3 regions of the Pseudarthrobacter siccitolerans genome follow, and region 3 is predicted to be linked to each of the others. Evidence: riboswitches for the same ligand, from Rfam matches in the RefSeq annotation. Region 3 holds a riboswitch; each other region holds the start of a gene.

Region 1 (4,040 bases), 2.9 Mb from region 3:
GCAGAGGAGCGAAACCAAGGTGCGGCAGTTTGTGGCCGACGCCTCGCACGAGCTGCGCACTCCCCTGACCGCCATCCGGGGCTACACGGAGCTGATGCGGATGACGGAGAATTTCACTCCCGACGGCGAAAAATCGTTGGCCCGCGTGCAGAGCCAGTCTGAGCGGATGACCGCCCTGGTGGAAGACCTGCTGCTGCTGGCCCGGCTCGATGAGGGCCAGCCGCTCAAGCTCACCGAGGTGGACCTTACGCAACTGGTGATTGAGGGAGTCAGCGACGAAAAGGTGATGGCGCCGGGCCATAACTGGCGGCTGGAGCTTCCGGACGAGCCCGTCGTGGTCAACGGCGACGCCTCCCAGCTGCGCCAGGTCCTGATGAACCTGCTCTCGAACGCACGCAAGCACACTCCCCCGGGGACCACAGTGGTCACAGGGGTTGGAAAGTCACCTGAAGGGGCGGCGGTAGTAACCGTAACGGACGACGGCGGCGGCATCCCTGCCGAGTTCGTGGACCATGTCTTCTCACGCTTCGCCCGCGCAGACGCGGCACGAAAGGGAGCGGGAGACCAGGCTGGAGCCTCCGTTGCCGAAGGTACCAGCGGTCTGGGCCTCTCCATCGTGGAATCCATTGTTGAGGCGCACGGCGGAAGGGTAACGGTGACGTCACAGCCGGGACGCACGCAGTTCGCCCTGCAACTCCCACTTCCGCAGGCGTAGCAAGGCGACGCGCCGCCGTCGTGATCTCTGTTACCAAAATGTGACTTGTGCTCCGAATTCCTGTACCGTCGTTTAGGTACGGTTCCCGTTCGGGCCGTATATCCGGATGACGCCAAGCTCTGCCACTTCCCGGATTTCTCTTGAACCAAGGCAGAGGCGGGGGACCCACCGTCCCGGGCACTATTGCCCTTGGGGTTAAGCCAACACGTGATTCTTTCCGTGTGGCCGGATGCCCTCATCCGAACCCGACAGCTAACTCCGCAGGTGTGAGAGGCGATTCATCATGTCCAAATTCCTGGTTAAACCGCGCCCGAAATCCGGGTCTGCACCGCACGCCGGACGCGAAGCCGGCAAAATCCCCTTCATCGGCAAGCGCGCGGCTGTACTTGCCGCATCCGCTGCACTCCTCGTAGGAGTGGGAGCGGCCGGACAGGCTACCGAATCCAGCATCCGGGTCGCTGCCACCGAAACCAAGGCCGCTGAAGCGCAGTCCAACCTCAGCATTGAGAAGAGCGAAATCCGGGCCAACCCGGCGCCTGCCCCGGCGGCCGAGGAGATTGCAGTGGCCCCGCAGGCGGCAGAGCCGGCACCGGCGGCAGCCCCTGAACCGGCACCAGTCCCCGTCCCCGAAGCAGCACCGGCCCCGGCTCCCGAGCCCGCCCCGGCGCCTACCGCCGCTCCTGAGCCGGCACTCGTCGTCGCGGTCAACGACCCCGCCGGCGCCCAGGCTTACGCCGCTGGCCAGCTTGCCAGCTACGGCTGGGCTCCGGACCAGATGCAGTGCCTGCAGACCCTGTGGACCAAGGAGTCCGACTGGACCACCACGGCCACCAACTCAAGCAGCGGCGCCTACGGCATCGTCCAGTCCCTGCCTGCTGAAAAGATGGCGAGCGCCGGCCCGGACTATCTCACCAACTACCGCACGCAGATCAACTGGGGCCTGAATTACATCCAGGAGCGCTACCAGTCACCTTGTGGCGCCCTGAACTTCCACCTGTCCAACAACTGGTACTGAGCACACAAAACCTTTTGGAGCGGCGGGCTGCCCGGCATACTGTCATCCATGAGGTTCACCACCACCATCCAGGGCAGCGGAAACAAGACCGGCATCGAAGTTCCCGAAGAGGTTCTTGCGGCCTTGGATGCGGGCAAGCGCCGCCTGTGGTGGTGACCATCAACGGCAAGAGCTATCGCAGCAGCATTGCGGTGATGGGCGGGCAGAACCTCATCTCGCTGAGCGCAGCCAACCGGGACTTCGTCGGGGCAGCCGCTGGCGACACCGTGGACGTGGACGTGGAACTGGAAACCCAACCCCGGATTGTGGAAGTTCCCGAGGACCTCGCGACAGCGATGGCCGCCGAACCGGCAGCCCAAAAGTTCTACGCGACGCTGAGCTTCAGCGCCCAGCGCCGGTACGTTGAGCCGCTGGGCGATGCCAAGACGCCCGAAACCCGGTCGCGCCGCATTGCCAAGGTAGTGGCGGACCTCAAAGCCGGAAAGAAATAACCGTCCTGCCGTCGTCGTCCTTGCCGGTTTCGACGACGACTGCGCTGTAGTCCTGGATGTGCAGCACGCCGGCGGGCAGCGGGCCGGTGTTCGGCCCCACGGCCACCGTCCGGATGCAAGCGGCCACCCCTGCAGCGATTCCCGCCGGAGCGTCTTCGAACACCACTGCGTCCGCAGGATCCACGCCAAGGTTGGCCGCCGCCTTCAGGTATCCCTCGGGATCCGGCTTGCCGCGCGTCACCAGTTCAGCTGTCACTGCAATGGCAGGCATCGGCAGGCCGGCGGCGTTCATGCGGATGTCGGCCAGGATGCGGTCAGCGGACGTGACCAGGGCGACGGCGTCCGGCGGCAGGGCTGCGAGCAGGCTCGCGGCGCCGGGCAAGGGCACGATGCCTTGAGTCCGGACGCGCTCCATCGCCCCGAGTTCCGCCGTCAGGGCCGTCACGTCGGCACCGGCCGGCGCAAACCGGGTGACTGTATCGCGCGCCTGGACGCCGTGCGAGGTCCGCAGAATTTCCCCGAGGTCCAGTCCGTAGCGCGCCGCGAACTCACCCCACACCTGCTCCACCACTGCAGTGGAATCGACCAGGGTGCCGTCCATGTCAAAGAGGACGGCCCCGCAAGTCAGTGTCCGATTTGCTGCAGGGGTGGAAGCATCCATGGTTTACATTCTGCCCCAGGCTCCGGGGGTCCCAGCTTAGGCCGTGGATCCCGGAGGCCGCCCCTGAGCCGTACTGGCCCGCTGTGGGTCAGCTTTCGCGGCCCGGGATGTACTGGACCGCCCATCTGTTCCCGTCGGGATCAGCAAAGTACACGAAGTGGCCCCAGGCCTGCACGTCCACGTCGCTGACGTCCACCCCGTTGTTTTTCAGGTACTGGTGCGCGGCGTGGATGTCGCTGACCACCAGCTGGAGATTCGAACCGGTGCCGGGAGGCGCGTCCGTGAGCCCTTCCCCGATGCAGATCGAGCAGGCTGAGCCGCGGGGCGTCAGCTGGACAAAGCGGATGGAGTCAGAGGGACGCTCATCGAAGTCCGCATTGAATCCCACCTTGTTGACGTAGAAATCCTTGGCGCGGTCCACGTCCGACACAGGGACAAACACAAGTTCCAGTTTCCAGTCCATCCGCACAGGCTAGCGGCGGGACGCGGAATGGAAAAGGCTTGAGCGCTACCCTGCGATGCCGTAAAGCCTGTCGCCGGCGTCCCCGAGGCCGGGAACGATGTACGACTTCTCGTTCAGCTTTTCGTCGATGGAAGCCAGGACGATGGTGACGTTCGCGCCGGACAGTTCTTCCTCCAGCTTGGCCAGGCCTTCCGGGGCGGCCAGGAGGCAGATGCAGGTCACGTCGGAGGCGCCGCGCTTGAAGAGGAACTTGATGGCTTCGCGCAGGGTCCCGCCGGTGGCCAGCATCGGGTCCAGGACGAAGATCTGCCGGTCCGTGAGGTTCTCCGGAAGGCGTTCGGCGTAGGTGATGATGTCCAGGGTCTCCTCGTCCCGGGCCATGCCAAGAAAGCCGACCTCCGCGGTGGGAACGAGTTTGGTCATGCCCTCGAGCATGCCCAGCCCGGCCCGCAGGATGGGGACCACCAGCGGTGTGGGCTTGGTGAATGCGGTACCCACGGTGGTGCTGACCGGAGTTTCGATGGTGACGGGTTCGGTGCGGACCTCGCGGGTGGCCTCATAAGCGAGCAGGGTGACCAGCTCTTCCGTCAACTGCCGGAAGACCGGGGACGGAGTGTTTTTGTCCCGGAGGACGGTGAGCTTATGGGCGACCAGGGGGTGGTCCACAACGAGAGTGCGCATGGGTCAAAACTATC
Region 2 (4,040 bases), 3.0 Mb from region 3:
ACCAGGGCCTTCCTCATTCTGCCTGAAGCGCTGATTCGGCGGGAACCCGGGCCGTCATAGTCCAGCCAATGAGACGCCTGCGTAGCACAGGCGCGAACTATTCGGACAAAGTCAAAATAGGCTAAGCTTTTCCACGGACTACGTCGCAGTCAAGGCGATACGGTGGGACAACGCAAGGTACTGCGCTCGAGGAGCTGAGCTGGATGACGGATCTGATCGACACTACGGAAATGTACCTTCGGACCATTCTGGAGCTTGAAGAAGAGAACATCGTGGCTCTTCGTGCGCGCATCGCCGAGCGGCTCCGCCACTCCGGGCCCACCGTCTCCCAGACCATCGGCCGGATGGAGCGGGACGGCCTGGTGGTCGTCTCCGGAGACCGGCACCTTGAGCTCACCGAAACGGGGCGGAAGCGCGCCACGGAGGTCATGCGCAAGCACCGCCTTGCCGAGCGCCTGCTCGCCGACGTCATCGGTCTCGACTGGGCCTACGTCCACGACGAAGCCTGCCGCTGGGAGCATGTCATGAGCGAACGCGTGGAGCGGCGCATCTACGAGCTGCTCAACCATCCCACGGAGTCTCCGTACGGGAATCCGATTCCAGGCCTGGCAGCCTTGGGCGGTTCTCCGTCACTGGGCCTTGCCGACGGTGCCATCAGCCTCCTGGAAGCGATGAAATCCTATGGTCCGGCATCAGAGGTGACCGTGAGCCGGCTCGCGGAGCCCATCCAGGTGGAGCCGGAGCTGCTGTCCCAGCTTGACGAGGGCGGTATCCGTCCGGGCGCCGCCGTTTCACTGGAGCGGGTGGGTGATTACATTTCGGTGCGCGTTCCCGGCATTGAGGGGGCCCTGGAGCTGCCGCCGGAGGTTGCTGCGCACGTGTTTGTGGCCATCCGCCAGCCCGCGGGCTAGGGACGGCGTACCCCATAACGGGGTGTTTAGGCAAAGATAACGGAATTGTTACTAAGGGGCTTAAGCCTCTATAGTTGAACCAAGCGTTGATATTAAAGCGTTACCTGATCTGGAGCCGAGCTCTGCCAGCGGATCAGGAGCACGAGTCGTAACTGGCAGAGGCGGGGGAACCACAACCGGCAGCGGGGGACTGTCTTGGGGTGAAGTCCGTCAGCAGCAAGCCTCTTCCAGCGAAGGATCCTTAACGGGATATCTCTGTGCCGAAGCTTGCTTACGGCGGACCGGGTCTTTGAACTCTCTGACCTGAATCCGACAGCTAACTTCGCAGGCTTTCCAGAGAGGAACCGTTCTTGACCATGCAGAATTCCAGGGGACGCCGCCGCGCGGCGGGCCCTGCTTCGACACCGCGCGTTGTCGAAGTCATCACCTCGGAGCGCCCACGCGATCCGCACCGTGATGCTCGCCGGCGTCGGGGTCCCCTCCGCCAGGTGACCGAATTCGCAGCCGCCAGCGGCATCGGCCAGAAGGCCGGCATAGCGCTTGCTGCCACCGGCCTGGTCCTCACCGTGACAGTCCCGGCCACCAGTCCTGTTATGGCCACTGACGCCTCGGGCACCGCCCCCGTTGCCGCCTCCTCCGTGACGCCCCAGCCCCAGATTTCCGCGGAAGCCGGGGCCCAGATCGACTTCAGCCGCTCCGCCGTGGTGACCCAGGCTGATCCGGACGGGAAACTGAAGCAGCTGCTCAGCGCGCAGTCGGCCGGCGCTATCAGCCGGGCCGCCTCGGCCGGAAGCCTCGGCGCCCCGCTGGCCGTGATGACCACCGCATCGCCATTCGGCTACCGGGTCAGCCCCATCACCGGCGGCACCGGGGACTTCCACCGCGGACAGGACTATGTGGCCCAATGCGGGACGTCCGTCATGGCTGCGGCCACCGGTACCGTCACGTTTGTGGGCTGGCACCAGTTCGGCGGCGGGAACCGCGTCGTGATCGACCACGGCAACGGTCTGGAAACCACCTACAACCACCTGTCGTCCTTCAACGTCAAGGAAGGCCAGACGGTCTCCCGCGGGGAAGTTGTGGCGCTCAGCGGCACTACGGGGGCGTCCACAGGCTGCCACCTCCACTTCGAAGTCCAGGTCAACGGCGAAGTGGTTGACCCCACCGTCTGGCTGTAGTCAAGTGACGGTGAACTATCAGATGATCTTGACTTGCCGTGACCTGAATGTGACATTCAGTCAAAACTGCTGTACCGTCTAACTCGCGTCAACTTTTCCGAAGTTGACGCTCTTGTGCGGATTGCCTAACTCTGCCACCGCTCAAGGTCCGTTCGCATGACATCGTCTGGCAGGGGCGGGGGAACCAATTTTGGCCTTTCCAGCGGGAAGGCCTTGGGGTTAAGTCACAAAGCTTCCTTGGAAGCCGCGTGGCCGGGTGACTCCCATCCGAATCCGACAGCTCACCTCGCAGGCATTGGGAGAGGCTACCTTCGTGTCTTCACGCCATAATTCTGCGCGCCACCGTGCGCAAACGGTTCGTACCAACCCCTTGGACGCGGTGTCCAAGGCTGTTAGTGCCAATGCCGGGACAGTTGGTCGCCAGGCTGCCGTTATCGCAGCTGCTTCCGGCCTCATCCTGACCATGGGCTTGCCGGCCACCGCCGCAGACACCAACGCTGGTGTGTCCGCCTCAACGGAGTCCGGGTCGGCGCAGACCGCCCTTGCCGTTACTGCGGCCCCCACGGCCACTGTCTCTTTCGAGCGCCCCGTGGTCAAGACCACAGCCGCTCCCAAAGTGCAGGCCGTACGCACCCAGTCCACAGACTCGGGTAACGGAACCGCTGCCACCGGAACCGCTTCCTCCGCCAAGGAGAAGTTGGCCGAAACCGTCTCCTCCGCCTCCACCTCAGGCATCGCCGCCATCGCGTACACCGGCATCGGCCACTCGTACGTGTGGGGCGGCACCAGCCCCGTCACCGGCTGGGACTGCTCGGGCTTCACCCAGTGGGTCTACGCGCAGGCCGGCATCAGCATCCCACGCACCAATGCATGGACTGCCATGACGCCCACATCCACTCCTCAGGCGGGCGACCTGGTGATGCAGAATGGCGGCGCACACGTTGGCATCTACGTCGGCAACGGCATGATGATCAGCGCCCTGAACCCCTCCCAGGGAACGCTGCTGCACGCCGTGGCCGCAACCGGCTCCTCCGCGTTCTTCACTATCTCCAAGGGCTAGTTCTTCGACCTTCGGGTCCAAGGGCTTTTTCTATGCCCAAACACACTTTTCGCTAAATCACCACATCCCCGTTCGGGACGTGCCGGCGTACCCCCAAGATGCCGGCACGTCCAAAACCCCCTGTCTGCCTACAAGGCGACAGGGGAAAACGAAAGAGAGAACTGATGACTACTCGTGCAACCGCACGGCATCGCGCCGAGGTCACCAAAACCAATTCGCTGGCCATCATTGCCAAAGCTGTGGGCGAGAACGCCGGCGGCGTCGGACGCCAGGCGGCAGTGATCGCTGCCGCGTCCGGCCTGGTCCTCACCAGCGGCCTGGCCGCCAACGCTGCCGACGCCAACGTCCAGCGTGACTCTGCCCCGGCCTCCAACCTGGAAGTTGAATCAACGGTTGAGGCTCCGATTTCGGCTGAGTCCACCATTGCCATTTCCTACGAGAAGCCCGCAGTGACCACCACTCCGGCTCCCGTTGTGGAAGCGCCGGAGCCCGAGGTTCAGGTTGAGGTCCAGGAAGCAGCCGCTCCGGCTGCCAAGCCCGTCGTTGCCGCCAAGGTGACCGCATCCGCTCCTGCCGCAGCCCCTGCCGCTTCGGCGAGCGGCAAGGGTGCAGCTATCCTCTCCGCCGCCTACGCCCAGCTCGGTGTGATGCAGGACTGCACCATGCTGGTCACCAACTCCCTGGCCGCCGTCGGCATCAACTTCCACGACTGGCCCGCCGGCTACCTCTCCCTGGGCCGCACCGTGAGCGCCGCCGAAGCGCAGGCGGGCGACCTGATCTACTACGCCGACGGTGGCGCCGGAATGGCACACATCGCTGTCTACGCCGGAAACGGCCAGGCAGTGCACGGCGGCTACAACGGCAACCAGACCGTTGTTTTCAGCGCCAACG
Region 3 (4,040 bases):
AAGTCGGCAATGTGCCGCTGGGCACCGGCCGAGGTGAGGGCACCGGGAACAGCATCGCGGTCCATGCCGGCAGTTCCGCCTTCCCGGCTCAGCAGGTCAAGGGCGAGGGCCACGTAGCCCTCCTTCGCGAAGCGCCGCGCCACGTCCTGGATGTGGGGTGTCAGTCCACGGTTCTCGTGGCAGATCAGCACTGCAGCACGGGGCCCGTTTGACTCGGGGCGGGCCAAGTAGGCGCTGACAGAGGTTCCACCGGACGGAAACCGGACAGTCGCCGTCGTCATTCCAGCAGCACCTTCGGGTACGGAAAGCGGGCTTTTCGCCCCGGGCACCGCACCGGAACCGGCCGTCCCGGAGGCAGTCGATACCGGGGGCTCGGCCGCAGGGATCGGGTCAGTGCTGCGCGGCACCTCACTCGGCGTGCAGCCAACCAGCAGCATCGCGGCCGCGGCAGCAGCCATACTGCCCGTAATGAAGGCCACCCGCCGGGTGAACGTCCGGTGGCTCAAGGCCCCGGCGCGGTAGTCGTCAAAAAATTCTTCGATCAGATACTGCTCATACTTGCCGAGCTGGGTCACAGGGCCTCCTCCAGGTGGGGTCATCCTCCTACCCGGTGCCCCTGTGGGCAAGATTCAGACGCCGGTTTCGGCATGGCTTTATTACTTTGTGACAAAGAACACCTGGGGGCGCCCGGCGTTTCTATCTTCTGAGGTCAACGGGGAGTGTAGGAAGAATCAAGTCGTTTGCTAAATACGAGAGAAGCACCTCGTATGTTATCCAAATGTGACAATCGGTCGCGTCGCGGGCTATGGTCTTCAGGTGTCCCTCCCAGACGGGACATTCCCGTCAGTATGCCGAGCCCTGCCACTGAACCGGGATTCAATCAGTTTCCAGCTGGCAGGGACGGGGGAACCACATTTCCGCGGCCTCCTGAGAGGCCTTGGGGTCAAGTCGATAGCGCCCTCCGTTCCGTTCGGAGCCGCTCCCGGCCGGGTATCTCCAACCCGAACCCGACAGCTCACCCCGCAGGCATGGGAGAGGCGATCAACCGTGTCAAAAAATTCCATCACCGCCCGTCACCGCGCGACTCCGGCCCGCTCAATCGCGCTCCAGGGCTTGGCTGTCTCAGCCAAGTCACTTGGCCGTCCGGCGCTCGCCGTAGCAGCAGCTTCCGGCATTGCCTTCGGTGTAGGCGCCCCGGCCCACGCAGGCGTAACCGGACCGGACACCACCGAGACCACTAACACCCAGGCTTCCACGGCGCCCGCCGCTGCCGTGGCTGCCCCCGCGGCAGCTGCCGCCAACGTGCACACCGTGGTTTCGGGCGACACCCTGGGCGGCATCTCGGCTGCCTACGGCGTCAACCTCAATGACGTTCTGTCCGCCAACGGCCTGGCGATCTCCGCGATCATCTACCCCGGCGACCAGATCCAGATCCCGGGCGCCGGGTACGTTGCAGCTGCTCCGGCCGCCGCTCCGGCTCCAGCCGCTGCTCCTGCTCCCGTCAAGGCAGCCGTTGCCGCGGCTCCGGCCAACACCGGAGTGAACGTGTCCTACGCTTCAGCTCCGGCTGCGACCGGCTCGGGCGCCGGCGCTGCCATCCTGGCCTCGGCCTACGGCCAGGTCGGCATCCAGCAGGACTGCACCGCCATGGTGGAGAAGGCCCTGCGTTCCGTGGGTAAGAGTGTTGGCGACCTGGCTCCCGGCCAGTTCTTCCAGTACGGCTCCGTTGTGGGTGCCCCCGCTGCCGGTGACCTGGTGATCACCGCCGGCCACGTCGGTGTGTACGCCGGCAACGGCCAGGTTGTGAGCGGTGGCGTGGACGGTTTCAAGACTGAGGTCCACTCCATCAGCTGGCTCCCGGGCGCTTCCTTCGTCCGCGTAGCGTAGCCACACCACCCGGACAGGGGCGGCAGGCGGGTTTCTCCCCGCCTGCCGCCCCTGTTTCGTTTTCAACTCAGCTCAGGTGCCGCAGAAGGTCTGGTAGCTGCCGAAGTCCTCGGGTGCTCCCCCGGCATAGCGCTCCAGCCCCGGGCGCTCCTGGTACGGCATGCGGACGACGTCCACGAGCCGGTTAAATGGGCCGAGGTTGCCCTCTGTTGCTGCGGCGAGTGCCTCCTCCACGAGGTGGTTGCGCGCAATGTAGGCGGGGTTTACCCGGTCCATCACGCCGGCGTCGGGTTGCAGGGCCAGCCACCGTTCGGCCCAGGCATCGAAAGCGGCGAGGTCCAGGACCATGCCTCGGGCCGGCCGCTGGTTTCCCCGCGCTGCCTGGCCGAGGTTCCGGAAGAACGAGGTGTAGTCCAACGGCCCGTCCTTGAGAATGGCGATCACGCCGTCCACCACCTGCGAGGCTTCTTCTGCCTCCGGACTCCCGGCGGCGCTCTCCTTCAAACCCAGTTTGGTTTTCATGCCCGCGAACCAGGCATCACTGTATTGGCGGCGGAACGCGCCCAGTGCCTCCACAGCGGGGGCTACCGCCTGTTCCTGGTCTTCGTTGATGAGCGGCAGCATTGCCTCGGCAAGGCGGGCGAGGTTCCATTCGGCCACCACCGGCTGGTTGGCGTAGGCGTAGCGCCCCCCGACGTCGATGGAGCTGTAGACCGCCGCGGGGTTGAAGGCGTCCATAAACGCGCAGGGCCCGTAATCGATGGTTTCCCCGGAGATGGTCACGTTGTCCGTGTTCATGACGCCATGGACGAAGCCCACCAGCATCCACTGCGCCACCAGTGACGCCTGGGCTGCTACCACCGCTTCGAAGAGGGCGAGGTAGGGGTTGCCGGCCCGGGCAGCGGCGGGGTGGTGCCGGGTAATGGCGTGGTCTGCGAGGCGCCGCAGGAGGTCCATGTTCTCCGTGGCCCGGGCGTACTGAAAGCTTCCAACCCGCAGATGGCTGCTGGCCACCCTTGCCAGGACTGCTCCAGGAAGCATGGTGTCGCGGCGGACCAGGCGGCCGGTGGCCGTAACGGCCAGGGACCTGGTGGTGGGGATGCCCAGGGCGTGCATCGCCTCGCTCACCACGTACTCCCGGAGCATGGGCCCGACGACGGCGCGTCCGTCCCCTGCCCGGGCGAAGGGCGTGCGGCCGGAACCTTTCAGGTGCACGTCCCGCACACGCCCGCGCACGTCCGTCACCTCTCCGAGGAGAAGCGCGCGGCCGTCCCCGAGGAGGGGCGAGTAGCCGCCAAACTGATGGCCGGCATAGGCCTGGGCCACGGGCGTCGCCCCCGCCGGAATATGGTTGCCCAAGAGGAGCCGGACCCCCTCCGGCGACTGGAGGTATTCCGGATCCAGCCCGAGTTCACCCGCCAGTTCCTCGTTCAGGACAAGGAGCTTGGGATCCGGTGCTTCCTCCGCCTGCCAGGGAACAGCCAGCTCAGACAATTCCCGGGCAAACTGCCCGTCAAAGGTGACTGTTGTTTCAGCAGCAGCTGTCATTGTTCAAGCCCTCCCTCGTGGTTTGTTTTCCGCTCGGTCAGCCATGTGATGAACCACCCTCTCGTTCACTCTCTACCCCGCGGTGGGGTTTTGCAACGAGTCCCCGGCCGTTCACCCCGCCCTGCATTGCTGGCTCCTGCCAGCGGCGGCGTTCCGGAAGAGGCACCCGTTGCAGGTCATGCACCGCTACCACCGTTACCCGTGCTGCGCGGGCGCCGGCCTGGGCAGCCAGCGGCGTGACGTCGTCGTACCTTGACGAAAAGTGCGTCAGTACAAGGGTGTTGGCGCCGGCGCCGCCGGCCAGTTCCCCGGCCTGCCCCGCGGTGAGGTGGCGGTACTGGCCGGCGAGCGCCACGTCATCGTCGCTGAAGGTTGACTCCGCGACGAGGAGGTCGACGCCGTCGGCCAGGTTCTCTGCCCCCTCGCAGGGCGCGGTGTCCATCACAAAGGCGAAGCGCTGGCCCCGCCGGGGCATGCTGACGTCATCGAGGCGGACGCCGGCAACGATGCCATCACGCTGCAGCCGCCCGACGTCGGGGCCTTGGATACCCGCTGCCGCCAGCCGCTCCGGCAGCAAGGTGCGGCCATCCGATTCGGCGAGCCGG

The links. A riboswitch is a leader RNA that binds a small molecule or an ion and turns the genes downstream of it on or off. The one in region 3 is predicted to bind cyclic di-AMP.
Region 1: linked by a shared signal. The riboswitch ahead of QFZ36_RS16650 (hypothetical protein) and the one ahead of QFZ36_RS03195 (C40 family peptidase) in region 3 are both predicted to bind cyclic di-AMP.
Region 2: linked by a shared signal. The riboswitch ahead of QFZ36_RS17265 (M23 family metallopeptidase) and the one ahead of QFZ36_RS03195 (C40 family peptidase) in region 3 are both predicted to bind cyclic di-AMP.

Annotation. Positions count from the first base shown of each region.
Region 1 is NZ_JAUSXB010000001.1:3,556,088-3,560,127, reverse strand. Features, by position in the region: gene QFZ36_RS16655 (HAMP domain-containing sensor histidine kinase) at 1-715, shown strand, start outside; cyclic di-AMP (ydaO/yuaA leader) riboswitch at 849-993, shown strand; gene QFZ36_RS16650 (hypothetical protein) at 999-1,730, shown strand; gene QFZ36_RS16645 (YdeI/OmpD-associated family protein) at 1,883-2,221, shown strand; gene QFZ36_RS16640 (HAD-IA family hydrolase) at 2,202-2,882, opposite strand; gene QFZ36_RS16635 (glyoxalase superfamily protein) at 2,971-3,345, opposite strand; gene upp (uracil phosphoribosyltransferase) at 3,391-4,026, opposite strand.
Region 2 is NZ_JAUSXB010000001.1:3,696,627-3,700,666, forward strand. Features, by position in the region: gene QFZ36_RS17260 (metal-dependent transcriptional regulator) at 204-911, shown strand; cyclic di-AMP (ydaO/yuaA leader) riboswitch at 1,046-1,257, shown strand; gene QFZ36_RS17265 (M23 family metallopeptidase) at 1,268-2,089, shown strand; cyclic di-AMP (ydaO/yuaA leader) riboswitch at 2,237-2,398, shown strand; gene QFZ36_RS17270 (C40 family peptidase) at 2,469-3,149, shown strand; gene QFZ36_RS17275 (NlpC/P60 family protein) at 3,314-4,040, shown strand, end outside.
Region 3 is NZ_JAUSXB010000001.1:662,145-666,184, forward strand. Features, by position in the region: gene QFZ36_RS03190 (dienelactone hydrolase family protein) at 1-575, opposite strand, end outside; cyclic di-AMP (ydaO/yuaA leader) riboswitch at 876-1,044, shown strand; gene QFZ36_RS03195 (C40 family peptidase) at 1,048-1,887, shown strand; gene QFZ36_RS03200 (protein adenylyltransferase SelO) at 1,960-3,435, opposite strand; gene QFZ36_RS03205 (ribonuclease Z) at 3,473-4,040, opposite strand, start outside.